Regions from separate parts of the Brevundimonas sp. Soil_N_31 genome, predicted to be linked through region 1. Evidence: predicted binding sites of a transcription regulator. Region 1 holds the regulator's gene; each other region holds the start of a gene.

Region 1 (10,275 bases):
GGTTATAGGTCGGCGCCCCGTCCGAGCGCAGGATGACCAGGTCGTCCAGCGACGCCGAGTCCCAGCGCACGGTTCCCTGCACGGCGTCATCGACCGCGACGGCCTGATCCAGCGGGCGGCGGAAGCGCACCGTGTGCGGCTTGGCCAAATCGTCGACGCTCGGCTCCCGGTCGCGCCAGGGCGAGACGAAGTCGCGGCCCTCGGCCTTGGCCTGGTCGCGCAGGGCCGTCGTCTCGTCGGCGGTCAGGAAGTCGCGATAGGCGTGGCCGGTCGCCAGCAGTTCATTGACCACATCGCGGTGACGGTCGGCGCGAGCGAACTGGAAGACCGGTTCTTCGTCGCCGAACAGTTCGAGCCAGGACAGACCGTCGAAGATGGCCTTCACCGCTTCGTCGGTCGAACGTTCGCGGTCGGTGTCCTCGATGCGGATCAGGAATTTGCCGCCGCGCCCCTTGGCGTACAGCCAGTTGAATAACGCAGTTCTCGCCCCGCCGATATGCAGGTAGCCTGTGGGCGAGGGGGCGAAGCGGGTGACGACGGTCGAGGAAGGGGAGGTCATAGAGGCAGGGTCCATAGGGCAGGGTCTTATACGCCCGCCCGTGGGGAAGCGAACCCTTATGGCCCGGTTATTTGACAGTCTTCGCCATGACGTGCGGGCGCAGGCGGATCGCTGGCCCCTGTGGTCGTCCGTCTGTTTCGGTGCAGGGTGCGCCGCCTATTTCACGCTGAAGGATGAACCGGAGACGTGGCCGCTGGCGGCGGCCGCCGTCGTGTTGCTGGGCGCCTGGATCGTCGGACGCGTGCGAGGGCTGCCGCGTTGGGGGACTTTAGCTCTGCTGATGCTGGCCTGTTTCTGCGGCGGCATGGCGGTCGCCAAGTTGAGGGCTGTAGCCGTGGCGGCGCCGATCGCACCCGTCGACATGAAGCCTACGCAGCTCGAGGGCTGGGTTACGGACGTGGACTCGCCGGGCCAGAACGGCGCCCGCGTCGTCGTGGCGCCGGTGCGGGTGCGCGGACTGGCGCCTGAGGCGACGCCCGAGCGATTGCGGGTCACGGTGAAGGGGACGCCGCCGCCGCCCGGCGCGGCGATCCGCGTCTTCGGCATTCTGAACCCGCCGCCGCCGCCGGCCAGCCCCGGCGCCTATGACTTCGGCCGCAACGCCTATTTTCAGGGCATGGGCGGGACGCTGTTCGCCCTGGGGCCGACGCGCGCCGCCGATCTGACGCCGCCGCCCTGGCGGGTGCGGATGGCGATGAAGGTCAACGCCGTGCGCTACGCCCTGGCCGAGCGGATCGTGGCGCGCCTGGGCGAGCGGACCGGCGGGGTGGCGGCGGCCATGACCACGGGGCACGAGACCTGGATCCAGAGCCCGGACCTGGACGCCATGCGGGATTCGGGACTGGCGCACATCCTGTCGATCTCGGGCCTGCACATGGCGGTCGTGGGGGGCTTCGTCTTCTTCGCCGTGCGTCTGCTGGTCGCGGCCTGGCCGTGGCTGGCGTTGCGCGTCTCGGGCAAGAAGGTTGCGGCGATCGCAGGCCTGATCGCGGTCGGGACGTACTTGGTGATCTCGGGGTCGCCGCCGCCGGCCGAGCGGGCGGCGGTCACGGCCTCCATCGCCTTTCTGGCCGTATTGGCCGACCGGCAGGCGGTGACGATGCGGGCGCTGGCGGCGGCGGCCTTCGTCGTGCTGTTGCTGCGGCCCGAGGCCGTGGTGACGCCGGGCTTCCAGATGTCGTTCGCGGCGACGGCGGCCCTGGTCGCCCTGGTCGAGGTCTGGCCGCGCCGCATCCGAGAGTTCGCCGCACCCTGGCCCATCGTCGCCGTGCAGCGGTTCGGCAGTTGGCTGCTGGCGGCATGCGCCGCCAGCCTGGTGGCGGGCATGGCGACGGGACCGTTCGCCATGCAGCATTTCAACCGCACCGCCGTCTATGGGCTGATCGCCAATCTGGCGACGGCGCCGTTGGCGGATTTCGTCATGATGCCCGCGCTTGCGCTGGGCGCGGCGTTGGAGCCGCTGGGCCTGGGCGCGCCCTTCCTGTGGCTGGCGGGCAAGTCGGTGGATGTCATGCTGGCGATCGGCCATTGGGCGGCGGGTCTGCCCGGCGCGGTTCAGGCGATCGCCAGCGCCCCGGCGGCGGCGCTGCCGGTCGCTTTCATGGGCATACTGTTCATGTGCCTGTGGCGCGGACGGTGGCGCTGGCTGGGCCTGCCGTTCGCGGCAGCGGTGGTGATCTGGCCGCGCCCGGCGCCGCCGGATGTCTGGATCGGCGACGGCGGGGCGAATGCGGCGTATCGGCAGGGAGAGCAGGCGGTCGTGATGCGGCCTGCGGTGCGCCAGTTCGCCAGTGATCTGTGGTCCCGCCGACGGGGGCTGGAGGCGGTCGGGCGGCCGGGCGAAGGGTGGACCTGCAAGCGGTCCTTCTGCGCGCCGGAGGGCGAGGAAGGCGCGCTGGCGCTGTGGTGGGGCAAGGCGCCGCCTAGCGAGACGCAGATGGATCAGATGTGCCGCAGCGCCGAGGTGGTCAGCGTGCGGGCCGTGGTCGCGGTCCTGCCGTCGTCATGCGAGGGGCGGCTGGTGCTGGACGGCGCGGATCATGCGCGCGGCGGTTCGGTGGAGCTGTGGCGCGATGGGGCGGGCGGCTGGCGCGCCCTGTGGGCGGCGGAGGTGCGGGGACGGCGGCCGTGGAGCGGGGCTCACTCCTAACCGCTCATCCCGGCGGACGCCGGGATACACGCGCTATCGCTGGCCAGATGAGGCCAGAGGACAGGCAAACTTCCAGACGACCCGCTTGAAGCCAAGGCACTGGATCCCGGCGTCGGCCGGGATGAGCGGGATGGGGGAGGGCCTCAGTGATAGCGGCGCAGCAGGCCGACCAGCTTGCCTTGAACCTCGACCTGATCGGGGCCGAAGATGCGGGTCTCATAGGCGCTGTTCGCGGGCTCGAGGGCAATGGACTGGCCCTTCTTGCGCAGGCGCTTCAGCGTGGCTTCCTCGCCTTCGACCAGGGCGACGACGATCTCGCCGGAAGAGGCGTTCTCCACCCGTTTGATGATGACTGTGTCGCCGTCGAGGATGCCGGCCTCGATCATGGAGTCGCCTTCGATCTCGAGCAGGTAGTGCTCGCCCGCGCCCAGCATGGCTTCGGGGACGGGCAGGCGCTCGCGCTCGTGCTGGATGGCGGCGATGGGAGTGCCGGCGGCGATCTTGCCCAGCAGCGGTAGGTCGCGCACGTCGTTGGCGGCCTCGGCGACGGCGGGGCGCGGGTTCAGGCCGCCGCCCTGGATCACGTCGGGCTTGAAGGGCGCGCGGCCATTGGCCGGGGCGGCGGTCGTCGCCTGTTCCGGCAGCTTCACCACCTCCAGCGCGCGGGCGCGGTGGGCGAGGCGGCGGATGAAGCCGCGTTCCTCCAGCGCCGTGATCAGGCGGTGGATGCCCGACTTGGACGCCAGGTCCAGCGCCTCCTTCATCTCGTCGAAGGATGGCGAAACGCCCGTCTCCCGGATGCGCTCATGAATGAACATCAGGAGTTCGTGCTGTTTCTTCGTGAGCATGGCGCAGAATCCAGAACAAGGCGTGAACCGTTGATGATGTTCTGTAAGTGTTCTGGTTAAAAGTCAACTAACGCCACGCTGAACCCCCGCGCCCGCCGCATGACGGGCGCGGGGCCGGGTCTTATTGCGCCGGAGCGGCCGGGGCGCCGTCCTTGTAGCGCGCGAACCATTCGATCAAGGCGTTCATGCGGGCGGCGTTCTGGGACGGGCGGACGGCCAAGCTGTGGCCGACGCCGGGGATCTTCACCAGGGCTGTGGGCACGCCGCGCAGCTGCAGGGCGGTGTAGTACTGCTCCGACTCGCTGACGGGTGTGCGATAGTCCTCGTCGCCGACGACGACCATGGTGGGGGTCTTGACGTTGCCGACCAGCGACAGCGGCGACCGGCGCCAGTAGGCCTCCGGGTTCTCCCACGGATATTCGCCGAACCAGTAGCGGGCGAAGAAGGCCGGGTTGTCGGCCGTCAGCACGAAGCTGGCCCAGTCGATGACCGGCTTCTGGACGACGGCCGCCTTGAAGCGGTCGGTCTTGCCGACGATCCAGCTGGTCAGCACGCCGCCGCCCGAGCCGCCGGTGACGAACAGCTTGTTCGGGTCAGCGATCCCCTGAGCGATAATGGCGTCGACGCTGCTGATCAGGTCGTCATAGTCGTTCGACGGATAGTTGTGGTGGATCAGGTTGGCGAACTCGTCCCCATAGGAGGTCGAACCGCGCGGGTTGACCGACAGCACGGCATAGCCCGCGGCGGCGAACAACTGGTTGTCGGTGGCGAAGTGCGGGCCGTAGGCGGCGAACGGGCCGCCGTGGATCTCCAGCACCAGGGGATAGCGCTGGCCCTCGACATAGTCGGCCGGGAGAGTCAGCCAGCTTTCGACCGCGCGTTGATCGTGGGAGGAGGCGACCTGGATGCGGCGCACCTCGCCCAGGCGGCGGGCGCTGAGGAAGTCGGCGTTCAGGCGGGTCAGCTGGGTGCTGCGGCCGCCTTTCAGGACGTGAACGTCGGCCGGGCGGCTGGAGTCGCCGCGCGTATAGGCGATGGCGCCGTCGTCGGCCACGGTGAAGCCGCCGCCGGTATAGGGGCGGCCGAAGTCGTCGCCGGTCAGATCCTCGATCAGGGTTGTGACGGCGCCGTCCAGCGACACGCGGGCGACCTTGGTGCGGCCCTGATCGTCATAGGCGACGTAGACCGAGCGGCCGTCGCGGCTCCACACCGGAGACTGGACCGAGCGATCGAGGCTTTCGGTCAGGACGCGGCTGTTCGAGCCGTCGGCGTCCATCACATGGAGGCGGGTGTTGTGATAGCCCATCCGCTTGTCGTCATAGCCCAGGTAGGCGATGCGGCGGCCGTCGGGCGAGGCGACGGGGGCGTTGTCCGGCCCGGCGCGGCTGGTCAGGGCGGTCAGGCCGCCGGTCTGGACATCCAGGGCGAAGACTTCGCTGTCGGCGGCTTCGCGCTGCCAGTCGGGGCGACGGTTGGCGCTGAGGTAGAGGGTGCGGGAATCGGCCGACCAGGACAGGCCGCCGCCGTGGTGGAAGTCGCCGTGCGTCAGTTGGCGCGCACCGCCGCCCTGCGACCCGACGACGAAGACGTGGCGGAAGCCGGGCTTCAGATAGCCCTGGCCGTCGGAGCGGTAGGAGACGCTGTCGATGATCTCCAGCGGCGGCGCCCACTGGGCGCCCTCGGGCTTGGCCAGGGGCGATCCGATCTTGGGCTTCTCGCCGGGGACCAGGACGGAATAGGCCAACTGCTCGCCGTTGGGCGACCAGCTGACGCTGGACGGGGTGTTGGGCAGGTTGGTGACGCGGACCGATTCGCCCGACGCCATCCAGCGCACGAACAACTGCGGCGCGCCGCCCTCGGCGCTGGAGATGTAGGACAGGCGCGTACCATCCGGCGACCAGCGCGGCTGGCGGTGCGACCCGGCCGAGGCGATCAGGGGCGAATGGCGGCCGGTTTTCACGTCGATCAACCAGATGGTCGGGCGCATCCGGTCGGTCATGATGTCGGCCGTCTGGCGGACATAGGCGATCTGCCCCCCGTCCGGGCTGATCTGGGCGTCGGAGGCGACCTCCATGCCGAACAGATCTTGCGCGGTGAACAGGCCGCGGTCGGCGGTCGGCAGGCTGGGCGCGGCGGCCGTTTGGGCGGTGGTTTGCGCCATCGCGGGCGCGTGGGCGCTGAGGATCAGGGCGCAGGCCGCCCAGGCGAACTTGTTCATTTGAAACCCCCTCTGGTTGAGAGGGATCATAGAAAGGCCCGAGTGCGCCACAAGACATGGAAAGGGCCGCCGGAACGAATCCGGCGGCCCATTTTCATTCGGGTTCCGAAGAAAAGTCAGAACTTGAAGCTGGCCCGCAGCAACAGGGTGTAGCGGACGTAGTCTTCCAACAGCTCGGCGTCGCCGGTGATGGCCAGCATGCCCAGGTCGTTGCCGACATTCAGACGGAAGCCTAGGATCGGGCCGCCGCCCTCGATGCTGGCGGGATCCAGGGTGAAGGAGTCGCCGCCTGAGGCGAAGCGGGCGATGGTCTTGCCTGCATCGACAGAGAAGTTCTGGCGCCAGCCGACGCGCAGCTCCGGACGAATCCAGCCGTCTTTGCCGAATCCGTAGCCGATGTTGACGGCGGCCACGCCCGAGAACAGATGGCCGTCGCGCTCGTCGATCTTCAGGTCGAAACCGTCGCCGCCGCCTTCTTCGGTGCGAGCGTCTTCGCTCAGCGAGAAATACTCGACATAGACTTCGGGACGGACGTTCACCCGGCCGAAGTGGCGTTCGTACGAGGCGCCCCCGGCTGCGGCGAGGGTGAAGCCGTTCCAGTCGGATTCGTTCTTCAGGTTGACGCCGTCGGCGACCAGCTTGCGCGTGGCGCTGAAGGAAGCGTAACCGCCGGCGGCACGGGCCCATGTGGTCCAGTACTGACCCTGGGCGCGCCAGTAGAGACCGAGTTCCAGCAGATTGGCTGACAGCACTTCCTCAGCCGCCGATTCCGGGTCTTCCAGATCCGACGAGGTGAAGGCCGCCGTCAGACCGAAAGCGCCCATGTTGGTGCCGCGCTCGACGCCGCCCGCGAGGCCGAAGCCTTCCGAACGGAAGCCGTAGGTGTCGGTCTTGTCCTTGTCGGCGTAGAAGTTGATCTCCTGCACCCAGGCGCTGGTCTCGCCCGGCGCGGCGGCGGCGTTACGGCCGGTCAGGGCGCGGGTCACGGCGTCCACGCCGCTGGCCAGGGACAGCAGCGGGCCGCCCGAATGTTCGGGCAGCAATTGCTGGTAGATGTTGAAGAAGCCGTCGCGGTCCGTCTGGTTCAGCATGGCGGCGCGGATGACTTCATTGTCAGCCAGGCCAGCGTACAGAACGTCATAGGCCGATGCTTCGGCCTTGATCATGCCAGCCTCTTCGGCCGTGCGCTTGCGCGCATCGACGGTCAGCTTTCCTGCAGCCTCATCGACGTTCGCGCTGACGACGAAGGCGTAGGGCGAGTTGGACTGCAAGGCGGCCTGGTCGATGTCGCCGACGTTCAGGTCGCCGGCCTCGATAATGGTGAAGGAGGTCGGATCCTGGATCAGAGAGTTGAACCGCACGCCGAGACCGGCGCCGTCGGCCAGATCGGCCGAGCCGCTGACCTTGAAGCCGCCAGAAGCCTGGTTGGCGGGATCCAAGGTCACGATCAGATTGCCGTCAGCGCCGACGTTCAGGTCGCTGACTTGAAGTTGGCCCGTGTGGCGGGCGTCGAGCGTGCCCTTGGAGATATCAATGTCCAACTGGCCGTCGCCGTTGGACAGCTTGCCAGTCACGACGGCGCCGCCGCTGATCGACAGGCGGTCGGCGCCCGTACCGAAGGAGATGTCGCCGTTGATCGTACCGTTGCGGATGTCCAGCACGTCTGCGCCTGAGCCGAGGCGGATGTCGCCGATGATGGCTGGTTCGTTGGCGTCCGGAACACCGTCCTTGTCTGCGTCAGGCAGTTTGTGGTCCGGGATTACTGTCCCGTCCTGCACAAGGTTGACGCCGGTCATGTTGGCGCTGACGTCTACAGCGATGGCGGAGCCGGTACGCTCGACATCCTTTTCGGGCGTGATGGCGGCGACGATCCGACCGGTGTTGTTGATCGACGACAGCGTGCCCGACTCGTCGCGGATCGCCACGGCGTTGCCTTTGGAGCCGTTAACGCCGACGGCGAGGGTGCCCGAATTCGAGAGCGAAGCGACATTGGCGCCGCTTTGAATCAGAACGCCTGTAGCGGTGTCTGCGTCGGAACTGGTGACGGCGCTCTGAATGGCGCCCGTGTTGATGATCGTGGGAAGCGACGCGCCGCTGCCGACAAGCACTGTGCTGCTGTTGGCTGACAGGGCGGACGAGCCGATAGTTCCTTCGTTGCGGAAGCCGCCGGCGATGTTCACGGCTTGCCCCGTGCCGCCGATCTGCACGGCCTTGGCGTCCACGTCCTTATAGACCCCCGACGCCTCGATGGCGCCTCGGTTGATGAGGCCATAGGCGGAATTGCCCGTGCCGACTTCGCCGAGGGTGATGGCGCTGTCCGTGGATCCTACGAGGACGGCGGCCGCGCCGCCGAAGGAGCGGATGCTGGCCGTCGTTTCCTGGGCGTCCAGAATGCCGTCGCCGTCACGGTCGGTGTCTTCGCGATTCTTTTTGCCGTCGCCGTCGTCGTCCTCATCACCGTTCTTGACGCCGTCGCCGTCGTCATCGCCATCGATGCCGCCGGAGCCATACGAAGGTGCGGTGTCGAAGACGACGCCCTTGCCTACATCGCCTGCGATACGCACGGCGGGACCGCCCTGCAGCAGGTCGTCCGCGTCGAGGTTTTCGAGATAGGTCTGGCCTTCACGCGGCTCGCCTGTCGCCGGTTTCGAAGGCGGCGGGACGGTATAGCGATAGCCGGTAGCGGTTACGGCGCCTTGAATCTTGACCCCGCCGCCGACGGCTCCGTCGATAGCTACGCCGGTCGCATTCTCACCGACAGCACTGACCGCGCCCAGCAAGGTTACATCGCCGCTGACGTCCCCCGTGGTTCGCACGCCATAGGTATTGTTGCCGATGGCCGTGATCTGGCCCTGGCTTATGATGTTGCCGGTGAGGGGCGCTTCAACGGACAGGCCGTAGGAGTTGTTGCCCTCGACCCGGATGGAACCGGAATTCTCGATCGTGATGTTGCCGACGAGCGGCGACGAACCGGCGACTCGCACGCCGTAGCGACCAGTTCCATCCGCAAAGGGACCATCCAGGTCGCCGTCCTTGTCGTCGTCCTTATATTCCTCGATCGAGTCAGTGATGTTGATGGCGCCGCCGATGGTGACGTTGCCGGTGTTGCCGCCGTTGACCAGCACGCCCGTGGCGCCGTCGGCGGCTTTCAGCATGTCGATCTTGGAGCCGGCGTCGAGATCGACGCTGTTGCTCGAATCCAGCGTCACCGCCGCACCAGACGTTACCGTGATCGAGCCGCCGTTGGCGATCCGCACGTCGTCGCGCGCGCCATTGTTGGCGGTGGATGTGCTGATCGGCGTGGTGCGGCCGTTCGAGATGACCTGTTCGGCCTGAGCGCCGGCCGCAACCATCAGGGGAGCGATCGCTACAGCGGTCGCGAGCAGAATACGCATTCGTAGGAAACCCCTCGTGGTCGCACGCGCAAGGATTGAGGCGCCCCTCCTAACAGGGTCCGCACCCGCACGCCCCAAGTTTCTTGAATTTGGGGCGAATGCAAGGCCTGGCGTAGGGGGACGAAGCTGAACGCCAGATGAAAACACGGGTTTCACGCCAGTGAAAGCTGGACCTTTCGTGCTTCTCACTTGAGCGTTCTCGGCGACGAATGTAGGGCGGAAAATCTGCAGGGCGCTGATTTCCAACGTTCCGCATCCAAAGTCGGAGCCTTGGCGTTAGCGTGAAGAAGTTCAACGAAAAGGTTTCCGGCATGAGCGCCAGCCCCATCGACGTTCAGGAAAGCGAACTGCGCCTGTTTCCTGGCCTGGACGACGAAGTGGCGGCGACTCTCCGGGCGCTGAAGGCTTCTGCGGCTGGGGAGCGGCCGAGATTGGTGGACACCACCATGCTGTTTGCGCCCCGTTCGGGCGGGGTGAAACGTTATCTGTTGTCCAAGAAGGCCTGGCTCGCGGACCATCGTCCGGATGTGGCGCACAGCCTGGTGGTGCCCGGGGCGGGCTACAAGGCAAGCTTGGACGGAATCGTCCGGTTGCAGGCCGCTAAGCTGCCGTTCGGCGACGGCTATCGCTGGCCCAGTTCGGTGCGCCGCTGGGGCGCCTGGGTGTCGTCGCTCAACCCCACGCTGATCGAGGCGGGCGATCCCTATACGCCGGGCCAGGGCGCGCTGGAGGCGGGCCAGAGGGTCGGCTGCCCCGTCGTCGGCTTTTGCCACTCGGACCCAGCGGCGCTGGCGGCGCTGCATTTCGGTGAATGGGCCAAGAAGCCGGTCGAAAAGCGTTGGGCCAAGCTGTTCTCGCAATTCGATCGAGTCGTCTCGCCCAGCCGATTCATCGCCCAGCGCCTGGAAGAGGCGGGCGTGGGCGGCATTGTGATTCGTCCGCTCGGCGTCGAGGTCGACACCTTCCATCCGGATCGTCGGGATCGCGACTGGCTGTTGAAGAAGCTGGGTCTGGGCGCCGACGCCCGCCTGCTGTGCTTCGCCGGGCGTCCGGCCAAGGAAAAGAACGTCGGCGTCCTGATCGACGCGGTGCAGCGTCTGGGCGCG
Region 2 (10,275 bases), on a different contig from region 1:
GCGCGAGGGCGACGCCCCGGTGAAGGCCTCCAGCCGCAAGTCCCTGCGCCTGCTGGGCACCGTCGGCGAGCCGATCAACCCCGAGGCCTGGCGCTGGTATCACGAGGTCGTCGGCGAAGGCCGCCTGCCCATCGTCGACACCTGGTGGCAGACCGAGACGGGCGGCGCCCTGATCTCGCCCCTGCCCGGCGCCACGGACCTGAAGCCCGGCTCGGCGACCAAGCCCCTGCCCGGCGTCGAGTTGCAGATCGTCGACGCCGAGGGCGGCGTGCTGGACGGCGCGACCGAGGGCAATCTGTGCATCACCGACAGCTGGCCGGGCCAGATGCGGACGGTCTATGGCGACGACCAGCGCTTCTTCGAGACCTATTTCTCGACCTATCAGGGCAAGTATTTCACCGGCGACGGCTGCCGCCGCGACGCGGACGGCTATTACTGGATCACCGGGCGGGTCGATGACGTTATCAACGTCTCGGGCCACCGCATGGGCACGGCCGAGGTCGAGAGCGCGCTGGTCCTGCACGACGATGTGGCCGAGGCCGCCGTCGTCGGCTTCCCTCACGACATCAAGGGTCAGGGCATCTACGCCTATGTCACCCTGAACAAGGGGGTCGAGGCCACCGAAGACCTGCGCAAGGCCCTGATCGCCCAGGTCCGCGAGGAGATCGGCCCCATCGCCGCGCCGGACGTGATCCAGTGGGCGCCGGGTTTGCCCAAGACCCGCTCCGGCAAGATCATGCGGCGCATCCTGCGCAAGATCGCCGAGAACGAACTGGGCGCCCTGGGCGACACCTCGACCCTGGCCGATCCGTCGGTGGTGGACGATCTGGTGAAGAACCGGGCGGCCTAGACTCCCTAAATCCGCTCATCCCGGCGGACGCCGGGACCCAGTAAGAGCAACGCGCGCCGCGCCAGCCAGCACGGTCGCGCCGCTCAGCCAAAGCACTGGGCCCCGGCGCCCGCCGGGGTGAGTGGGTTCATCATTCAGCTCCCCCCGAAGAGGCGGCTTCGTTCAGTTCAAGGCTTGTTCGCCAAGGCTGGACGGGGCCGCCCGCCTCGGCTTCAGTGCCGGACATGAGCGGAACTCTCGACGGCCTGACCATCATCGAAATCGGCGGCATCGGCCCCGCCCCCTTCTGCGGCATGATGCTGGCCGATCATGGGGCCGAGGTGGTGCTGGTCCACCGCCCCGGCGCCGCGCCCGACCCGCGCGATCCCCTGAACCGCAGCCGCGCCCGTCTGGTCGAGGCCGACCTGAAGACGCCCGAGGGCGCCGCCCTGATCCGCGACCTCGCCGGCGCCGCCGACGGCCTGATCGAGGGCTTCCGCCCCGGCGTGATGGAACGTCTCGGTCTCGGCCCCGATGCGCTGCTGGCCGACAATCCGCGCCTCGTCTACGGCCGCATGACCGGCTGGGGTCAGGACGGGCCGCTGGCCCCGGCGCCGGGCCACGACATCGACTACATCGCCGTCTCGGGCGCCCTGCACGCCTTCGGGCGGGCGGGCGAGAAGCCGACCCCGCCGATCAACATGGTCGGCGACTTCGGCGGCGGCGGCATGCTGCTGGCCTTCGGCATGGTCGCGGGCCTGCTGAAGGCCCAGCGCACCGGACGCGGCGACGTGATCGACTGCGCCATGACCGACGGCTCATCCCTGCTGATGAGCATGATCTGGGGCTTCCGCCAGAACCTGCCCGCGCCCCTGCCGCCCAGCCTGGCGTGGCGCGACGAGCGCGGCGTCAACCTGCTCGACACCGGCGCGCCGTTTTACGAGGTCTATGAGACGTCGGACGGCAAATACCTCGCCGTCGGCGCCATCGAACCGGCCTTCTACATCGCCCTGATGCGGCTGACGGGGCTGGGCGGCGATCCCGACTTCGCCATGCCCTTCGACCCGGCTCAGTGGCCGAGGCTGAAGGACAAGCTGGCCGCCGTCTTCCGCACCCGCACCCGCGACGACTGGTGCAATGATCCGGACGCCCAGGCCGCCTGCGTCGCCCCCGTCCTGTCCATGACCGAGGCCCCCGACCACCCGCACAACCGCGCCCGCGAGGCCTTCGTTACCGCGCAGGGCGTGGTGCAGCCCGCGCCCGCGCCCCGCTTCCGGGACAGCCCGGCGAAGCGGCCCTCATAATCCGCTCACCCCGGCGGACGCCGGGGCCCAGTGCTTTGGCCTCAAACGCGCGGCATGAACACCAGGCCTCGTGCGCGCTGCTCTTACTGGATCCCGGCGTCCGCCGGGATGAGCGGCGGCAAGGTCACCCCCCATCCGTCCACACCGTCTTGTACAGATCGAACCGGCGATCCCTCAGGTTCCGCACCGTCCCCTGCGCCTTGGCCCAGGCCAGGTCGGACAGGTCCAGATCCGCCACCGTCACCGTCTCGACGTTCTCGCTGGCCTCGGCCGCCACCCCGTCGCGCGCGAAGGGGAAGTCGCACGGCGTCAGGATGCAGGACTGCGCATACTGGATGTCCATGTTCTCGACGTTGGGCAGGTTGCCGACATTGCCCGACAGCACGACGTAGCACTGGTTCTCGATGGCCCGCGCCTGCGAGCAGTAACGCACCCGCAGATATCCCTGCCGGTTGTCGGTGCAGAAGGGGGTGAACAGGATGCGCGCCCCCTCGTCCGCCAGACGCCGCGCCAGTTCGGGGAACTCGGAATCGTAGCAGATCATCACCCCGATCGGCCCGCAGTCGGTAGGGATGGCGTTGACGCGGTCGCCGCCCTTGATGTTCCACCAGTGCCGCTCGTTCGGGGTCGGGTGGATCTTCTCCTGCTCATGCACCGAGCCGTCGCGCAGGAAGACGTAGGCGACATTCTGGATCTCGCCGTCCTCGGTCCGCGTCGGGTGCGAGCCGCCGATGATGTTGACGTTGTAGCCTACCGCCAGCTCGCGCATCGCCTCGACGAAGCGCGGCGTGTAGCGGGTCAGGGCCTCGATCGATTCCGCCGGGGTCAGCTTCTTCGTCTCCAGCGACAGCAGCTGAAGCGTGAACAGCTCGGGGAAGACCACGAAGTCGGCGCGATAATCCGACACCACGTCGACGAAATATTCGACGTTGTCCATGAACTCGCGGAAGCTTTCGACCTTGCGCATCTGCAGCTGGACGGTGGCGACGCGCACCGTCTCCTTCACCGCAAAGGCCGCCCCCTTGCCCGTCGCCTCGACATAGTAGGGATTGCGCCAGACCCAGCGCGCCGCATGGCCCAGCGACGCCTTGTCCGACGGCAGATAGTTCAGCAGCACCCCCGCAGGCTCGAACCCGGAACGCTGGTGAAAGGCCATGATCGGATCCTTCACCTTGCGGTCGCGCACCGCCTCGACATAGGCGTTCGGGTCCGGATAGGCGGCCCGGCGACGCGCCAGCCCCGGCATCCGGCCGCCGAAGACGATCCCCTTCAGGTTCTGCGCCTCGCACAGGTCGCGGCGCGCGTCATACAGGCGCTGGCCGATGCGCAGGCGGCGTCGGGCGGGGTCGACGCAGACCTCCATGCCGTACAGCCACGCGCCCGCCGGATCGTGGCGCGCGCCATAGCCGCCGCCGGTGATCTGGTCCCAGCTGTGCGGCCCCATGGCCGAGGCCTCGTCGATGCGGAAGCTGGCGGCGTAGCCGACGATCTCGCCCTCGAACTCGACCACGAACTGCCCGTCGGGATAGGTGGCGATCTGGCCGCGCAGCATCCCCGGCGTATAGGGCGGCATGTCCTTGTAAACTCGCGCCACCAGGGCGTTGACCCCGGCGACATCGCCCATGCGGGCGTTGCGGATGGTCAGGACGGCGGGCTTCGCCGGCTCGGCGGAAAGGGAGGTCTCAATGTCGGTCATGCCCTGCCTAACGCGCGAGCTTGGCTGTTGGATCAATTCGGCCGACAAAAGAGCTAATGCGTCAATTTCGGTCGCATCGCACAGATTTGTTCTCGTTCAGTTCACGAGAACATCTTGCGAACAAGAACAAACCATGTCCATAGTCCGGCTCAACGAGGGAGCGGGTCCGTGGCGGGTCTCTCCCGAAGTCAGATGGGAATCATGGCAAGGGAGAGAAAACCAATGTCACAGGCGGCACTGAAGCTCGTGGGTAAAGAAGACGGCGACAAACAACGCGCTCTTGAGGCGGCGATCGCACAGATCGATCGCGCCTTCGGCAAGGGCTCGGTCATGAAACTGGGCAAGGCCGGACAGGTGGCCGAGATCGAGAGCGTCTCGACCGGCTCTCTGGGTCTCGACATGGCGCTCGGCATCGGCGGTCTGCCGGTCGGCCGGGTGATCGAGGTGTTCGGCCCCGAATCCTCGGGCAAGACGACCCTGGCCCTGCACACCGTGGCCGAGGTCCAGAAGAAGGGCGGCGTGGCCGCCTTCGTCGACGCCGAACACGCGCTCGATCCCGTCTACGCTCAGAAATTGGGCGTGAACCTCGACGACCTTCTGGTGTCGCAGCCCGATGCGGGCGAGCAGGCGCTGGAGATCGTCGACACCCTGGTGCGCTCGGGCGCCGTGGACATCGTGGTGGTCGACTCCGTCGCCGCCCTGACGCCCCGCGCTGAGATCGAGGGCGAGATGGGCGACAGCCTGCCCGGCCTTCAGGCCCGCCTGATGTCGCAGGCCCTGCGCAAGCTGACGGCCTCGATCTCCAAGTCGAAGTGCATCGTCCTGTTCATCAACCAGATCCGTCACAAGATCGGCGTCATGTACGGCTCGCCGGAAACGACGACGGGCGGCAATGCGCTGAAGTTCTACGCCTCGGTGCGCCTCGACATCCGCCGCACCGGCGCGATCAAGAACCGCGACGAGGTCGTCGGCAACACCACCCGCGTCAAGGTGGTCAAGAACAAGGTCGCCCCGCCGTTCCGCGAGGTCATCTTCGACATCATGTACGGCGAAGGCATCTCCAAGATCGGCGAGATCATCGACCTGGGGGTCAAGGCCAACATCATCGAGAAGTCGGGTTCGTGGTTCTCCTACGACTCCACCCGCATCGGCCAGGGTCGCGAGAACGCCAAGGAGTTTCTCAAGAACAACCCCGACATGGCCCTCGCCATCGAGAAGGCCGTGCGCCAGTCGACGGCCAAGATCGCCGACGACATGCTGGGCGCGCCCGAGCCGGACGAAGGTCAGGATCTGGAGGGCTGATCCGCCACCCCCAACGCCGTCATCCTCGGTCTTGACCCGAGGATCCAGCCAGGCAGCGTCCTCTTCCTTTCCAGCCGTGATCGCGCTGACGATCCGATCTTCGGATCAAGCCCGAGGATGACGGCGGAAGGCAAGGGGCATCCTGACGGCCAGAGCTTCTCCGTTCGCCGCCTCGCGACCCGCCTACCGACCCCGCGGGGCCGGTCGAACGGAGACCGGCCCGCCCGACCTGCTTCGGGCGGGCCTCTTTTTTTCCCCAAGCTGAAAATTGACCTCAGCTCAAAGCGGTCCCCCAGGACGGCACTCGTGCCCCCGCTCGGCCGTATAGTAAGGCGTAGGGAACAGGGGCGTAATTACCGTCACATTGCCTCCCGATTCCATGCAAACATCATTCCCATACCCCACGACGGTCGTCATGGATGCGTCCGAATAGAATGTATAATAGTACACATACTCCCATGAATTGAACGCAACCGCCGGCGAAGCGGTCATGGCGAGAAGAATTCCGGACATTGCCAATTTGGTTAGCGTGCGCACGCGTATTCTCCCTAAATTAAAGTCTGAAACATCCATCAGACCAGATCACATAACAACGATTCTTGATAAAGAAGAAGGAACGCCATGCCCCCTGCCACCGCCGACCTCTGCGACGCCCATCCTGACGTGGTGAAGGTCTGCCAGACGCCTTTCCGCAGCTTCGGCCAGGTCACGGCCTTCCACGGCCCGATCCGCACCCTCAGCGTGCTGGACGACAACGCCCTGGTCCGCCAGACGCTGGAGCGCCCCGGTCAAGGCGCGGTTCTGGTGGTCAACGGCGGCGGTTCGCTCAAGCGCGCCCTGGTCGGCGACAACCTAGCCAAACTGGCCATCGACAACGGCTGGGCCGGGATCGTCGTCCACGGCGCCGTGCGCGACACAGCCGTCATCAACACCATGAACGTCGGCGTCAAAGCCCTGGGAACCATCCCCCTGCGCGCCGATCGCGACGCCATCGGCGAGATCGACATCCCCACCGCCTTCGGCGGCGTCATCTTCACCCCCGGCGACTGGCTCTACGCCGACGCGGACGGCCTGATCGTCTCGCCGCGTCGCCTGCACGATTAGAGCGTCCTCGAGCGTAAAAACACGGCCGCGCCCGCAGGATCACGCGCCAGTGATGCGTTCGGCGCAAAATCCCTATATGACGCCGGTTCCGACATTCCTCCCGCGCGCCCGAGTTCCAGAGCGATACGCCCATGACCAGCCTGAAGCAGATCCGTTCCACCTTCCTCGACTACTTCGCCGCCGACGGCCACGAGAAGGTGCAGTCGGCTCCGCTCGTGCCGCAGAACGACCCGACGCTGCTGTTCGTCAACGCGGGCATGGTGCCGTTCAAGGACTATTTCACCGGCGCCGCCACCCCGCCCTACAACCGCGCCACCAGCTCGCAGAAATGCGTCCGCGCCGGCGGCAAGCACAACGACCTGGACAACGTCGGCTATACCGCGCGTCACCATACTTTCTTTGAAATGCTGGGCAATTTCTCGTTCGGCGACTACTTCAAGGACCACGCCATCGAGCGCGCCTGGACCCTGCTGACCAAGGAGTTCGGCCTCGATCCCAAGCGCCTACTGGTCACCGTCTATCACACCGACGATGAAGCCTTCGACATCTGGAAGAAGATCACCGGCTTCTCGGACGACAAGATCATCCGCATCCCCACCGCCGACAACTTCTGGGCCATGGGCGACAGCGGGCCGAGCGGTCCGTGCACGGAAATCTTCTACGACCACGGCGACCATATCTTCGGCGGCCCTCCCGGTTCGCCGGACGAGGACGGCGACCGCTTCGTGGAGATCTGGAACAACGTCTTCATGCAGTTCGAAAAGGAGAACGACGAGATCGTTCGCGAACTGCCCAAGAAATCGGTCGACACCGGCATGGGTCTGGAGCGCATCGCCGCCGTGCTGCAGGGCGTCCACTCCAACTATGAAGTGGACCTGTTCCGCAATCTGATCGCGGCCTCGGAAGAGCTGACCCACACCAAGGCCGAGGGCGAGCGCGCACCGTCGCACCGGGTCATCGCCGATCACCTGCGTTCGACCGCCTTCCTGATCGCCGACGGCGTGACCCCCTCGAACGAGGGCCGGGGCTATGTCCTGCGCCGCATCATGCGCCGCGCCATGCGCCACGCCCACCTGCTGGGCGCCGCCGATCCGTTGATGCACCGCCTAGTGCCGACTTTGGTCGAGGAGATGGGCGAGGCCTACCCCGAGCTCGGCCGCGCCCAGGCTTTCATCGAGGACACGCTGAAGCAGGAAGAGATCCGCTTCCGCACCACGTTGGGTCGCGGCATGAACCTGTTCGATCAGGCCACCAGCGACTTCAAGGCCGGCGACATGCTGGACGGCCAGACGGCCTTCACCCTGTACGACACCTACGGCTTCCCGCTGGACCTAACGCAGGACGAGGCCCGTCGTCGCGGCTTCAGCGTCAACGTCGACGGCTTCGAATCCGCCATGGCCGAACAGCGCGACCGCTCGCGCGAACACTGGAAGGGCTCGGGCCAGACGGCCTCGGCCAGCGCCTGGCTGGCCCTGCGCGACCAGCACGGCGGCACCCAGTTCACCGGCTATGAGTCCGAAACCGGCGAAGGCAAGGTCATCGCCATCGTCAAGGACGGCGCCGAAAGCCCCTCCGCCGCGACCGGCGAGACGGTCGAGGTGCTGCTGGACAAGACCCCCTTCTACGGCGAAGGCGGCGGTCAGGCGGGCGACAAGGGCGCCTTCGTCTGGAGCGGCGGCAAAGGCCGAGTTCTCGACACCAAGAAGCACGGCGGCGACCTGCACGTTCACACGCTGGAAGTGACCAAGGGTTCGCTGACGACCGGCGCGGTCGTAACCGCCACCGTCGAGGAAGGCTCGCGCCCGACCACCCGCGCCAACCACTCGGCCGCCCACCTGTTCCACGCCGCCGTCAAGAACGTCCTGGGCGCCCACGTCGCCCAGAAGGGCCAGATGGTCGACGCAGAGCGCATGCGCTTCGACTTCAGCCACAACGCCCCGATGACGGACGAGGAGATCGCCCGCGTCGAGGACGAGGTGAACGCCGTCATCCGCCAGAACGTCCCGGTCACGACCGAGCTGATGACGCCCGACGCCGCCATCGCGGCGGGCGCCGTGGCCCTGTTCGGCGAGAAGTACGGCGACGAGGTCCGCGTCCTGACCATCGGCCGCGCCCTCAGCGGCCCCGGCGCCTATTCGGTCGAGCTGTGCGGCGGCACCCACGTCTTCCGCACCGGCGACATCGCCCTGTTCAAGATCGTGTCCGAAGGCGGCGTGGCCGCCGGCGTGCGCCGCGTCGAGGCCCTGACCGGCGAGGCGGCCCGCCGCTTCCTGCTGGATCAGGCCACTGTCGCCCGTCATCTGGCTCAGGGCTTCAAGATCCAGCCCGCCGAGGTTCCGGCCCGCGTCGAGGGTCTGCAAGCCTCGGTCAAGACGCTGGAGAAGCAGGTCGCCGACCTGAAGAAACAACTGGCCCTGGGCGGCGGCGCGGGCGCCAATGCGGCCCCCGAAGAGATCAACGGCGTCAAGCTGATCGCCCGCGTGCTGGACGGCGTCGACGGCAAGGGCCTGCGCGGCGTGGCCGAGGACTTCAAGAAACAGCTCGGTTCGGGCGTCGTCGCCCTGGTCGGCGTCACCGACGGCAAGGCGGCCATCACGGTCGCCGCCACGCCGGACATGGCGGGCAAGGTCAATGCGGCCGACCTGGCCCGCGACGCCGTCATCGCCATGGGCGGCAAGGGCGCAGGCGGCAAGCCCGACTTCGCCCAGGGCGGCGCCCCGGACGGATCGAAGGCCGAGGCTGGGCTGAACGCCATCCGCGCCGCGCTGAAGGGCTGATCGCCCCCACAGGCTGAAACGACGAAGGGCGGCGCATCGGATGCGCCGCCCTTTTCTTTAAGCCGCTCGCGTATCGAGGGTTGAGCGCTGCCCCAACCCCGCTCATCCCGGCGGAGGCCGGGAACCAGAAAGAGCGCCACACGGCGTCCTTTCCATTTCAGCAAAGCGCTTGAAGCCAAAGCACTGGATCCCGGCCTCCGCCGGGATGAGCGGAGTATGGCTTACTCTGGCGTCCCCAGATCAATCGCCGCCAGCTTCCAGCCGAACAGGTTGCGGCGCTTCATCAGCAGGGACACCTGCTCGTCCGGCTGGTCGTCGCGGGTCAGGGTGACGGCGAAGGTGTCCAGGTCGCGATAGCCCCACGACTGACGCACGCGGTCATGGTCGCTCTTCGCCTTCGGCTCCGTCTCGACCGAGAGAGCGGGCTTGGGCGTGCGACCCTCCTGCACCATCATCGAGATCGCCTGCGGGGTGACGAAGGCGTCGACCGCCCCGCCGACGATGGCGGGCGCCAGCAGCATGCCCAGACCCGACAGGCCGCTGTCGGCCATGCGCGGATCGTTGCGCATCTCGGCCATCATGCGGGCGTTCAGTTCGTCCTTCAGACTGGCGCGGAAGGCGGGAAAGTCCACCTGGCGCTCCAGCCCCGCTTCATCCCCGGCCTTCGCCGCCTGCACCAACGATCGCGCCGCCAGCAGCGGCGACGCGGCGTAGGCGACCACAAGGACTGCGGCGGCCGCCACCCCCAGACGAATGATCAGTTTGCGGTTCATCGGCCCTCCCCTGCCTTACGAACGCGACGAGACGACGACGAAACGGCGTCAAAATCCCCAAGAGTATTAGGGACATGGATCGTAGGCGGGTTCAATGCGTGTTTTCACGCGGCTCCGTCCCCCTGTCCCTCTGTCCCACGCCGTCATCCTCGGGCTTGACCCGAGGATCCAGCCATCCGCGTGCGGGACATGGGCAGGATCGAGCGCGTCGCCCCCCCTGGATCCTCGGGTCAAGCCCGAGGATGACGGCGAATGTGGGGGATAACGCCCAACAAAAAGCCCGCCGGATCGCTCCGGCGGGCCTTGATGTCGTTCTGAGCTAAGCTCAGCCGATGCCCGGCAGGGCCTTCTTCAGGTTCTCGGACACCTTGTCCAGGAAGCCTTCGGTCGTCAGCCAGGACTGCTGATCGCCGACCAGCAGGGCCAGATCCTTGGTCATGAAGCCCGACTCGACGGTCTCGACAACCACGCGCTCCAGCGTATCGGCGAA
Region 3 (10,275 bases), on a different contig from region 1:
CCAAGGGATTGACGATCGGCCTCGAGATCGCACCCGGCCTGGCCCGGACCTGGATCGGCGACGAGGCGCGCATTCGTCAGATCCTTTCCAATCTGGTCTCGAACGCGGTCAAGTTCACGAGTACGGGAGGCCTGGTCGTAAGCGCGGCCCCCGCAGGCGGCTCCAGCGGATCGGCAGCCTTCGCGGGGCTTCGGCTCGCCGTCGTCGACACGGGCCCGGGCATAGATCCCGCCCAGATGGATCGTCTCTTCCAGAAATTCGTCCAGCTCGACGAATCCTCCACCCGTCGCCGTGGCGGCACGGGACTCGGCCTCGCCCTGTGCGCGGATCTCACCTCCCTGATGAAGGGCGAGGTCCAGGCCCGACGCAGGCCGGGCGGCGGCATGGAGTTCGTCGTTCTCCTGCCGCTGAAGACCGGTCAGACCGATTTCGCCGAGACCCCGACCCTCAAGCCGGCTGCGCCGGCCGTCGGCGACGGCGACGGCGCGCCGCTATGGGTTCTTGCCGCCGAAGATCACCCCACCAATCGCAAGGTTCTCGAACTCCTGCTCGAGCCGAGCGGCGTGCACTGTCGGTTCGTGGAGAACGGCCAGGAAGCGGTCGAGGCCTGGCGCGGGCAGGACTGGGACATCATCCTGATGGACGTGCAGATGCCTGTGATGGACGGCCTCGCCGCGACCCGCGCCATCCGTTCGGAGGAAGCTTTCCGCGGCCGCCGGCGAACGCCCATCATCGCTCTCACGGCCAACGCCCTGCAGCACCAGCAGGTAGAATATGCGGCTGCGGGGATGGATGACTTCGTCGGTAAGCCCATACAGCCGGATCGCCTGTACGCGGCGCTGACCCGGGCGGCCGAACAATCCGCGCCTTCGACCCGGTCAGCGGACGCCGCCCAGGCCTAGTCGCGGCGAAGTGGGAGCAGCCGCTTTACCGCCGGCCGTCCGACCGAACGCACCGCGAGGGCGCCCGGCATGCGATTTAGCGGAACCCCGAGTCGGCCGGATCGTTTGATGCGCCAAATCGAGGTAAGCGGCGTGAATTCATACTTTTGCATTGTTAACATGCCCGGCGTTCCCGCGCGCGAAATCAGGGTGCTGGACGTGCGCGACGACGCCTCGGCCATACAGGCGCTGGCCGCTGTCGCGGACGAATGGATCGGCTTCGACACCATCTGCCTCTATCAGGGTGAACGCTTCATCCAGGTGCTGAGCAATCCTGCCCTGGGCTTCCCCCAGGACGCACTGGCCCTCCCGCAAGACCCGACGCCATGGGCCGAGGCGGCCTGAAGCCGCGCCCCCTCATTCTTCCTGGCCGGCGAACCAGGCCGCATAGCCGGTATTGCGCGCCAGGCGACGATTGACGTCAGGCGCGCCGTCGCTCCACCACGGCGGCCCCCTTTCGCCGAGTGAGACCTTGGCCGCCTCCACCTCTTTGCGAGCGAGCGAAAGGGCCTGTTCATCCCCTGCCCGCACGGCGTCCCGCACCGCCCTGCGGGCGCGCATCAGGTCATCTACGAGACGCTGGCGCGCCTCTGGGGCGAGAGACGGGTTGGAACATCGCCACAGTCGCCCCCGCACGACGAAATACCGCCCGTCCGGCGTAACGGGATGGGGGTGATCGTCCCTCAACTGGCGCGACGGCGCGGCGAGGCTCGAGACGCCTTGGCCGGCGCGGGCGACTTGGGCGTGCGTCCACGTCCCTTGGTCCGCGGAGCGGCCCCCTGGAGACTGGCGCGAAGGGCGGCCATGAGGTCCACGACATTGGTGTCTTCGGGCTCGGCCGAGCGAACCGGCTTCTGGCCCTTCTGCTTGGCCGCGATCAGGGCCTTGAGCGCCTCCTCGTAGCGATCAACGAACTGGTCAGGATCAAAGGGTCCGGCCTGCTGCTCGATGATGCGCCGGGCGATGTCGATCATGGCGGGATCGGGCGGCTTGTCCGATATCGCTCCAAAGACGTCCCGAGTGTCGCGCACCTCCCCACGGGTGCGCAGGGAATAGGCCAGAATGCCTTGGTCGCGAGGCTCCAGAGCCAGAAGGCGCTCGCGTGTCGAAAGCACCACCCGGCCCAGGGCGATCTTGCCTTCCGACCGCATGGCCTCGCGGATCACGCCGAAGGCTTCTTCGGCGATCGCCCCGGCGGGAGCGAGATAATAGGGGTTGTCCCAGTAGAGCCGATCAATCTCGTCGGCGGGGACGAACCGCTCGATGTCGATCGTCTTGGTGCTCTCGAGCTTGACCGACTTGATCTCCTCGTCGGTGAGCAGGATATACTCGTCCTTGGCGACGGCATAGCCCTTGACCAGAGACGACCGCTCCACGGGCCCGGTGTCGGGATCCGTCGTCACCATGCGGATACGGTTATTGGTCTCCGGATTGATGAGGTTGAAATGAACCTCCCCTCCCGAATTGCTGGCCGTATAGAGGGAGACCGGACAGGTCACGAGAGACAGACGCAGGTGTCCCTGCCATGTGGGGCGAAAGGCCATGATCCGAACTCCTGGCGAACATCAGGCTCGCCACCTCGGATTCAACACCGTCCCCCGGAATTCGCTCCGTCCCGATTTCAGGGTCGCAGACCGGCCGGCGTCAGCCGCAGGGTTCGGCCTGACCGTCGCCGAGGTCGATGACGAAGCAGTGTTCCTGACCGCCCTCCATCTCCGCCACAAAGACCCGGATCTCGTCGTCGGCGTCCACGGGCGGCGCATAGATTTCCGTGTAGCCGACGGCGGCGGCCTCGAAACTCGGCGCCTCTATGACATGTCCGTGGGCCCGTCCCACGCCCTCGGCATAGGCGAAATAGCGATGCTGTGCAGCTTCGACCATGGGCTCTCCTCCTCAAGTGAATGCGGCAGGCGACAAAAGGATTCCATGATTCGTCCGGGGATAAGCCTTTCTCCTGATTGACTCCGTCCCGGAATGAGAACCAGAACATAACAGGAACATTATAGACCTCGGAAAGGAGGCCGTCATGCACGTCCGGCCTGTCGCCGAGCTGGCCGCCTTGCGCGCCCGCATTGAAAGCCTGGAGACACCCGGTCGGTCCCGCGCCGGCGTCCTGCCCTTCGGCGTCCCTATCGTCGACGCCGCCCTGCCCCAGGGCGGGCTGGCTCTCGGCGCCTTGCACGAGGTGGCCGGCGGCGGCGACGGAGCGGTGGACGGCGCGATCGCCGCCCTCTTCGCCGCCGGCATAGCCGCCCGCCTGCCGGGCCAGGTGCTCTGGTGCCTGACCCGACCTGATCTCTTCGCCCCGGCCCTGCAGCAGGTCGGGCTCGCCCCGGACCGGGTCCTCTATCTGGAGGCCGGCGACGAGAAGAGCCTGATGGCCTGTTTCGAGGAAGGCCTGCGACACGGCGGCCTGGCCGCCGTTGTCGCCGAGACCGCTCGCCTCTCCATGACCGCCTCGCGCCGCCTCCAGCTCGCCGCCGAAAGCTCGGGGGTCACCGCCATCGCCGTCCGGCGCTGGCGGCGCGCGAGCGAAGCCGCCGACTTCGGTCAACCAACAGCGGCGGTCACCCGATGGCGGGTGACCGCCCAGCCCTCCTCGCCCCTCCCCGCGCCTGGCGTCGGCCGCCCGCGATGGTTCGTCGAACTCCTCCGCTGTCGCTCCGGCGACTGCGCCGATTTCTCTCTGGAAGCCTGTGATGAAAAGGGTCGTCTCGCTCTACCTCCCGAACTGGCCGATCGATCGGCTGCGCCGGCGGCTGGGGTCCGCCGCACCGCCGCCTGAGACGCCGACCGTTCTTGTCGGGCGGGATCGCCGTCGACGGATCCTTACGGCCTGCAATCCAGCCGCCCGGGCCCTGGGCCTGCGCCCCGGCATGGCCTCGGCCCAGGCCCATGCCCTTGTCCCCGGCCTGGAGCCCTTTGACGCCGCTCCCGCAGAAGACGCAGCGGCGCTTGAGCGGCTCGCCCTGTGGGCGCTGCGCCGCTACGCCCCGGTCTGCGCGGCGGATGCGCCCGACGGTCTCGCCATCGACGTCACGGGCGCCGCCCATCTCCGGGGTGGAGAGGAGAAACTCCTGGCCGACATGGAAACGCGCCTGGAGGAAGCCGGCGTCCGCGCCAGGGCGGTCGTCGCTCCCACCTATGGCGCGGCCCATGCCGCCGCACGTCATGGCGGCCCCGCCGTCATCGCCGAGGGCGAGATCGGCCAGTCTCTGTCCAACCTGCCCCTCGCCGCCCTGCGCCTTTCGCCGGACCTCATCCAGTCCTTGGGCCGCATGGGCTTCGAGACCATCCTGGATCTGGAACGCCAGCCCCGCGGCCCCCTGACGCTCCGCTTCGGGCCCGAGGCCGGCAAGCGCCTGGACCAGGCCTTTGGTCGGACCTTCGAACCGATCATTCCCGTCATCGAGACCGAACAGCCCCGGGTGGAGCAGGTCTTCGCCGACCCCATAGGCGCGCCCGAGACCTTGGCGCGCTACGTCGGTCTCCTGACAGACGCGCTTTGCGCGCAGCTGGAACGACAGGGCCTGGGCGTACGCCGCCTCGACTGGCTCTGTCATCGTGTCGATCATCGCATTGAGGCCGTCCGCGTCGGTACGGCCCGGCCTGTGCGGGACCGTCGACGCCTGATCCGACTGCTGCAGGACAAGATCGAGACCGTTTCGCCCGGCTTCGGCATTGAGCGGATGACGCTGACGGCCTCGATCGCCGAACCCCTGGACTGGCGGCCAAGCCCCTCCAGCCTGGCGGATGAGGCGGCACCTGACGTCTCGGGCCTGGTCGATCTGCTGGCCAATCGCATCGGCGCCCGCAGCCTTTACCGCATGGCGCCTGCAGAGAGCGACGTCCCGGAACGATCCGTCCGCAAGACGGCCCCGCTCGCGGGCCCCTCCCTGGCCGCCTGGGCTCCGGACTGGCCGCGGCCGGTGCGTCTCTTTCCTTCGCCCGAGCCGGTCCAGACCATGGCGCTCCTGCCCGACAATCCCCCGACCCATTTTACGTGGCGCGGCGTGCGGCGACGCATTCGGCGGGCCGACGGGCCGGAGCGGATCTACGGCGAGTGGGGCCGGCGCGACGCCGAGATGTGGGCTGTCCGGGACTATTTCCAGGTCGAGGACGAGGCCGGTGAACGCTTCTGGCTGTTCCGGGCGGGCGACGGCCTCGACGCCCGGACCGGCTCCCAGGCCTGGTTCATCCACGGGCGGTTCGGATGAGGTACGCCGAGCTCCAGTGCGCCTCCCACTTCTCTTTTCTGAGGGGGGCCAGCGCTTGCGAGGAGTTGTTCGCCGAGGCGGCCGCCTGCGGTCTCGACGCCCTGGCGGTGACTGATCGCAACAGCCTGGCCGGGATCGTTCGCGCCCATGAAGCGGCCAAGGCCGCGGGGGTGCGCCTGATCGTCGGCTGCAGTCTGGAGCTGACCGACGGCGCCGTGGTCCTCGTCTATCCGACCGATCGGACCGCCTATTCGCGCCTGACCCGCCTGCTGACCCTTGGCAAGCAGAGAGGCGGCAAGGGCCGCTGCTTGCTGGACTGGGAGGATCTCGCCGGTCATGCCGAAGGCCTGGTGGCCATACTGGCGCCCGACCGGCCGGACGCCGCGGCCCGCCGTCGGCTCGAGCGGATGAAGGCGGTCTTCGGCCGGAACGCCCACGTCGCCCTCGCCCTGCGTCGACGTCCGCGAGACCAGATGCGCCTTCATGAGCTGTCATGCCTGGCGGCTGAAACCGGCGTCGCGACCGTGGTCGTCAACGACGTCCTCTACCACCATCCGGACCGCCGCATCCTGCAGGATGTCCTCACCTGCATCCGGGAAGGTTGCACCATCGACAGCGTCGGCTTTCGCCGCGAGCGTTCCGCCGACCGGCATCTGAAGCAGGCCGTCGAGATGCACCGCCTGTTCCGGGCCTGGCCCGAAGCTTTGGCCCGAACCCTGGAGATCGCCGACCGGTGCCGCTTCTCGCTCGACGAGCTTGCCTACCAGTACCCTGAAGAGGCCGGCCTCCCCGGAATGACGCCCCAGCAGGCGCTAGAGCACCTCACCTGGGAGGGCGCGAAGACCCGCTATCCGGAGGGCCTGCCCGAAAAGGTCCGGAAGAGCCTGGAGCATGAGCTGCGCCTGATTGCGACGCTCGAATACGCCCCCTACTTCCTGACGGTCCACTCCATTGTTCGTTTCGCCCGCAGCCAGGACATTCTTTGCCAGGGCCGGGGCTCTGCCGCCAATTCAGCGGTCTGCTATGTGCTGGGCGTCACCTCTATCGACCCTGAACGCAACGACCTCCTGTTCGAACGCTTCATCAGCCAGGAGCGCAAGGAACCTCCGGACATCGACGTCGATTTCGAGCATGAGCGTCGCGAGGTCGTCATCCAGTGGATATTCGAGACCTACGGGCGTCGCCACGCCGCCCTGTGCTCTACCGTCATCCGCTACCGGTCGCGGGGCGCGCTTCGCGACGTGGGAAAGGCCCTGGGACTGTCCGAAGACATCATCAAGGGCCTGTCGTCCCAGGTCTGGAGCTATTCCAGCGAGGGCGTCGAGGACCGGCACGTCGAAGCGCTCAACCTCAACCTCGCCGATCGCCGTCTGCGGCTGGCCCTTGATCTGTCGCGTCAGTTGATCGGCTTCCCGCGACACCTTAGCCAGCACCCCGGCGGCTTCGTCCTGACCCACGACCGCCTGGACGACCTGGTTCCCATCGAGCCGGCGGCGATGAAGGATCGCCAGGTCATCGAATGGGACAAGGACGACATCGACGCCCTGAAGTTCATGAAGGTCGACGTCCTGGCCCTCGGCATGCTGAGCTGCATGAAACGCGGCTTCGATCTCCTGGCCGAACATAAGGGCGTCGCCCTCGACCTTGCGACTATTCCGGCTGAGGACCCCCTGACCTACGCCATGATCCGAAAGGCCGACACCCTGGGCGTCTTCCAGATCGAAAGCCGCGCCCAGATGGCCATGCTGCCTCGGATCAAGCCGCGCACCTTCTATGATCTGGTCATCCAGGTGGCCATCGTCCGGCCCGGTCCCATCCAGGGCGACATGGTCCATCCGTATCTGCGGCGTCGCGAAGGCCGCGAGGCGGTGGACTATCCCCGGCCCGAGCTGGAGAAGGTGCTGGGCAAGACCCTCGGCGTCCCCCTCTTCCAGGAGCAGGCCATGAGGGTCGCCATTGAATGCGCCGGCTTCACCGCCTCCGAGGCCGACCAGCTCCGCCGCGCCATGGCCACGTTCAAGTTCACGGGCGGGGTCAGCCACTTCAAGGACAAGTTGGTGGGGGGCATGGTCGAGCGCGGCTATGCGGCCGAGTTCGCGGAAAAGACCTTCAGCCAGCTTGAGGGCTTCGGCTCCTACGGCTTTCCTGAAAGCCACGCCGCCTCCTTCGCCCTGATCGCCTATGCCTCGTCCTGGCTCAAGCGTCATCACCCGGACGTCTTCTGCGCCGCCCTCCTGAACGCCCAGCCCATGGGCTTCTACGCCCCGGCGCAGATCGTCCGCGACGCCCGGGAACACGGCGTCGAGATCCGCCCCGCCTGTATCAACGCCAGCCGCTGGGACTGCACCCTCGAAAAGACCAGCGACAGTCGTTTCGCCGTGCGGCTGGGCCTGCGGATGGTGCGAGGCCTCGCCAATGCCGACGCGGCCCGCATCACGGCGGCGCGGTCGGAACGTCCCTTCGCCTCCGTGGACGATCTCTGGCGCCGCGCGGCCGCGCCCGCCGCCAGCCTGGTCCGCCTGGCCGAGGCCGACGCCTTCCGCCCTTCGTTGGGGCTGGAACGGCGCGAGGCGCTCTGGGCCATCAAGGCCCTTCGGGAAGCGCCTCTGCCCCTTTTCGCGGCCGCGGACGCTCGGGAGGGATCGGTCCAGGCGGAAGTGCCCGAAGCCACGCCTGACCTGAAACCGATGACGCCCGGTCGGGAAGTGGTGGAAGATTACGGCCACCTGGGCCTGACGCTGCGCGAACATCCCCTGAGCTTCATTCGGGGCGATCTTCAGCGGCGACACGTCATGACCTGCGCCGAGGGCACGGCCATGCGCGATCGCCGCCTGACACGGATCGCCGGCCTGGTCCTGGTGCGACAGAAGCCCGGCAGCGCCAAGGGGGTGATGTTCATCACTATCGAGGACGAGACAGGGGTCGCCAATCTCGTCATCTGGCCCAGCCTCTACGAGGCCCAGCGCCGTGTCGTCCTCTCTTCAAGCCTGCTGGTCGTCGACGGCAAGGTCCAGCGCGAGGGCGAGGTCGTCCACATCGTCGCCACCAGGCTCCATGACGGCTCAGACCTGCTGGCTTCTATAGGCGAGAGAGGCCAGGCCTTCCCTCTTCCCCACGGCCGCGGCGACGAGGCCCATAAAGCCAGCGGCCCCGATCCCCGCTGCGCGCGTCCACGGGCAGGTCAGGCCCGCGACATCTATATTCCCGACTTCTCTCTGGAGACGATCAAGGTGAGGTCCCGGGATTTCTGCTGAAAAACAGCCTTGCGGCGCAAATGGCACGACGCGCAAAAGTTGATCTTCGGCAGGAACACCCGGCGCCTCGCGCCGCTTTGCGGTGACAGGGATCATCAACCACCGCCCGCCCTGTTCATGAGTATATGACGCATGCCCCGTAACATCGCCACGCCGGCTGCCCTTCGCGCTCTTCAACAGGAGGCTGAGAGGATGGCCCGGCTCTCGCCTTTCTCCGCCGACCGCGACCGATTCAACAGAATCGCACAGCGCTACCGCGAAGAGGCGGAAAAGCAGGCCTAGAGGGCCGATTTTCCTTCTCCCGGACCGCGCGGCAGCTTCGTTGCCGCCGCCGTCGCAAGCCTGAATTTCCAATGGCGGAGACAACGAGCCTGTCGCAGGGACTGATCTCCCGGCCCCCTGGGTCGCATCGCTTGGCGCTTGCTCTGAGGCCTTGATCGGGTCCAGTAAACTTGACCGTCCCGAAAGGGATACCGGACGCCAAGCCATGAACCAGCCGACCGCTCCCGTCTGGGCCCCGCAGCATCTACGGCTGGGCATACGGGCCGCGGGCGTGGCCCTATGGTCCTGGAACGTCGATACCGACCGTCTCACCATGGATGCCATGGGCTATGCCCTGTGGAATGTTCCCGAAAACGTCGAGGTTGCTTTTGAAGATCTCTCCAGACACATCCATCCCGCGGACAGGGATCGTGTGCGGGCCGCGTTCAATGCGACGCGGGCGATCGTTGGCCCTTATGAGATTGATTTCAGGATTCTCGTCGAGGATGAGGTGCGGTGGATTTCCGCCCGTGGGCGAGGCGACGACGAGGGCATCGTGGGCAGCGTCATGTACGGCGTCTTCCTCGATGTGACAGGTCGCAAGCAGGCCGAAGAAGCCCACGAGCTTCTGGCGGGCGAGATGAGTCATCGGGTCAAGAACCTGATCGCCATCGCCGGCGCCCTCACTTCGATGTCGTCGAGGGCTCCGGGCACCAAGGAAGAGATGGCGAGCGAACTGACCAGTCGCCTCGCCGCCCTGGGCCGCGCGCACGACCTCGTTCGTCCTGTACCGGGCCAGACTGAAAACGCCGCCCTTCTCGCGGATCTTATGTCCATCCTGCTGAATCCCTACGACGATCCTGGCGCGTTCAGCGGGCGCATTCGGGTGGCTGCCCCGCGGATGGGCGTGGACGAGGCCGCCGCCACCGATCTGGCGTTGGTTATCCATGAACTGGCGACGAACTCACTCAAGTACGGTGCGCTCTCGAGCGCCAGCGGTCTGCTCGACCTGACGTGCACATTAGCCGAGGACGAAGTCGTCATGGTCTGGACCGAGCGTGGCGGCCCCGCCGTCAGCCCGCCGGCGAATGCTTCTGGATTCGGCAGCCGCCTGCTTGACCGGATCGTCACTCGCAAGCTGCGCGGGTCTATTGATTACCAGTGGAGCCCGGAAGGTCTGATCGCCACTGTGCGCGTGAAGGCCGAGAGACTGCTGGCGGACCGAGGGGCCCTCGACGAGGACAAGCCTTGAAGCCATAGGCCGCCCGAGATTGAAGGTCGCGCAAAACAGGGCGTCTTGTCCGTATCAGGTCCGGCGATCCGACCGTCCGTTTACGGCTTCGGTCTCGCCGATCTCAACTGCCGGAGGATTGCCGTGGGACGGCGGCTATGCCTGATGGCCGCCACGGCGACGGCCGTAAACAGCAGGCAAAGCGCAATCAGAACATAGTTCATGTTCCGTCTCGTCCCACACTCCAACCTCGCCCGAAGCGTTTGAAGACATTGCCGGCGAGGACCAGTCCAACAGCCACCGGAACCGCGAAGACGAAGACAATGAGAAAGGCGGCTAGGGTGTTCATACGGGTGGAGCGTCGCCCGGCG

Evidence for each region. The regulator LexA, encoded in region 1, represses DNA repair genes until DNA is damaged. The targets are predictions, from matches to a motif close to ATGTTCNCNANNTGTTCT.
Region 2: a site for LexA is predicted at 3,936-3,953, ahead of recA (recombinase RecA). Genes of this name have one in related genera too.
Region 3: a site for LexA is predicted at 2,925-2,942, ahead of AC3A3G_RS14880 (ImuA family protein). Genes of this name have one in related genera too.

What each region holds. Positions count from the first base shown of each region.
Region 1 covers NZ_JBDGLE010000002.1:235,297-245,571, forward strand. Annotated here, with positions in the region: gene gltX (glutamate--tRNA ligase) at 1-559, opposite strand, end outside; gene AC3A3G_RS04205 (ComEC/Rec2 family competence protein) at 618-2,708, shown strand; gene lexA (transcriptional repressor LexA) at 2,852-3,556, opposite strand; gene AC3A3G_RS04215 (S9 family peptidase) at 3,678-5,774, opposite strand; gene AC3A3G_RS04220 (autotransporter outer membrane beta-barrel domain-containing protein) at 5,891-9,169, opposite strand; gene AC3A3G_RS04225 (glycosyltransferase) at 9,481-10,275, shown strand, end outside.
Region 2 covers NZ_JBDGLE010000004.1:67,861-78,135, reverse strand. Annotated here, with positions in the region: gene acs (acetate--CoA ligase) at 1-850, shown strand, start outside; gene AC3A3G_RS07900 (CaiB/BaiF CoA transferase family protein) at 1,075-2,133, shown strand; gene AC3A3G_RS07895 (GNAT family N-acetyltransferase) at 2,258-3,829, opposite strand; gene recA (recombinase RecA) at 4,052-5,131, shown strand; gene rraA (ribonuclease E activity regulator RraA) at 5,753-6,235, shown strand; gene alaS (alanine--tRNA ligase) at 6,367-9,012, shown strand; gene AC3A3G_RS07875 (DUF2939 domain-containing protein) at 9,234-9,785, opposite strand; gene AC3A3G_RS07870 (NADP-dependent isocitrate dehydrogenase) at 10,111-10,275, opposite strand, start outside.
Region 3 covers NZ_JBDGLE010000010.1:14,119-24,393, forward strand. Annotated here, with positions in the region: gene AC3A3G_RS14855 (ATP-binding protein) at 1-902, shown strand, start outside; gene AC3A3G_RS14860 (hypothetical protein) at 1,062-1,286, shown strand; gene AC3A3G_RS14865 (hypothetical protein) at 1,299-1,502, opposite strand; gene ku (non-homologous end joining protein Ku) at 1,625-2,485, opposite strand; gene AC3A3G_RS14875 (DUF5961 family protein) at 2,586-2,822, opposite strand; gene AC3A3G_RS14880 (ImuA family protein) at 2,968-3,726, shown strand; gene AC3A3G_RS14885 (Y-family DNA polymerase) at 3,641-5,158, shown strand; gene AC3A3G_RS14890 (error-prone DNA polymerase) at 5,155-8,412, shown strand; gene AC3A3G_RS14895 (sensor histidine kinase) at 8,900-9,925, shown strand.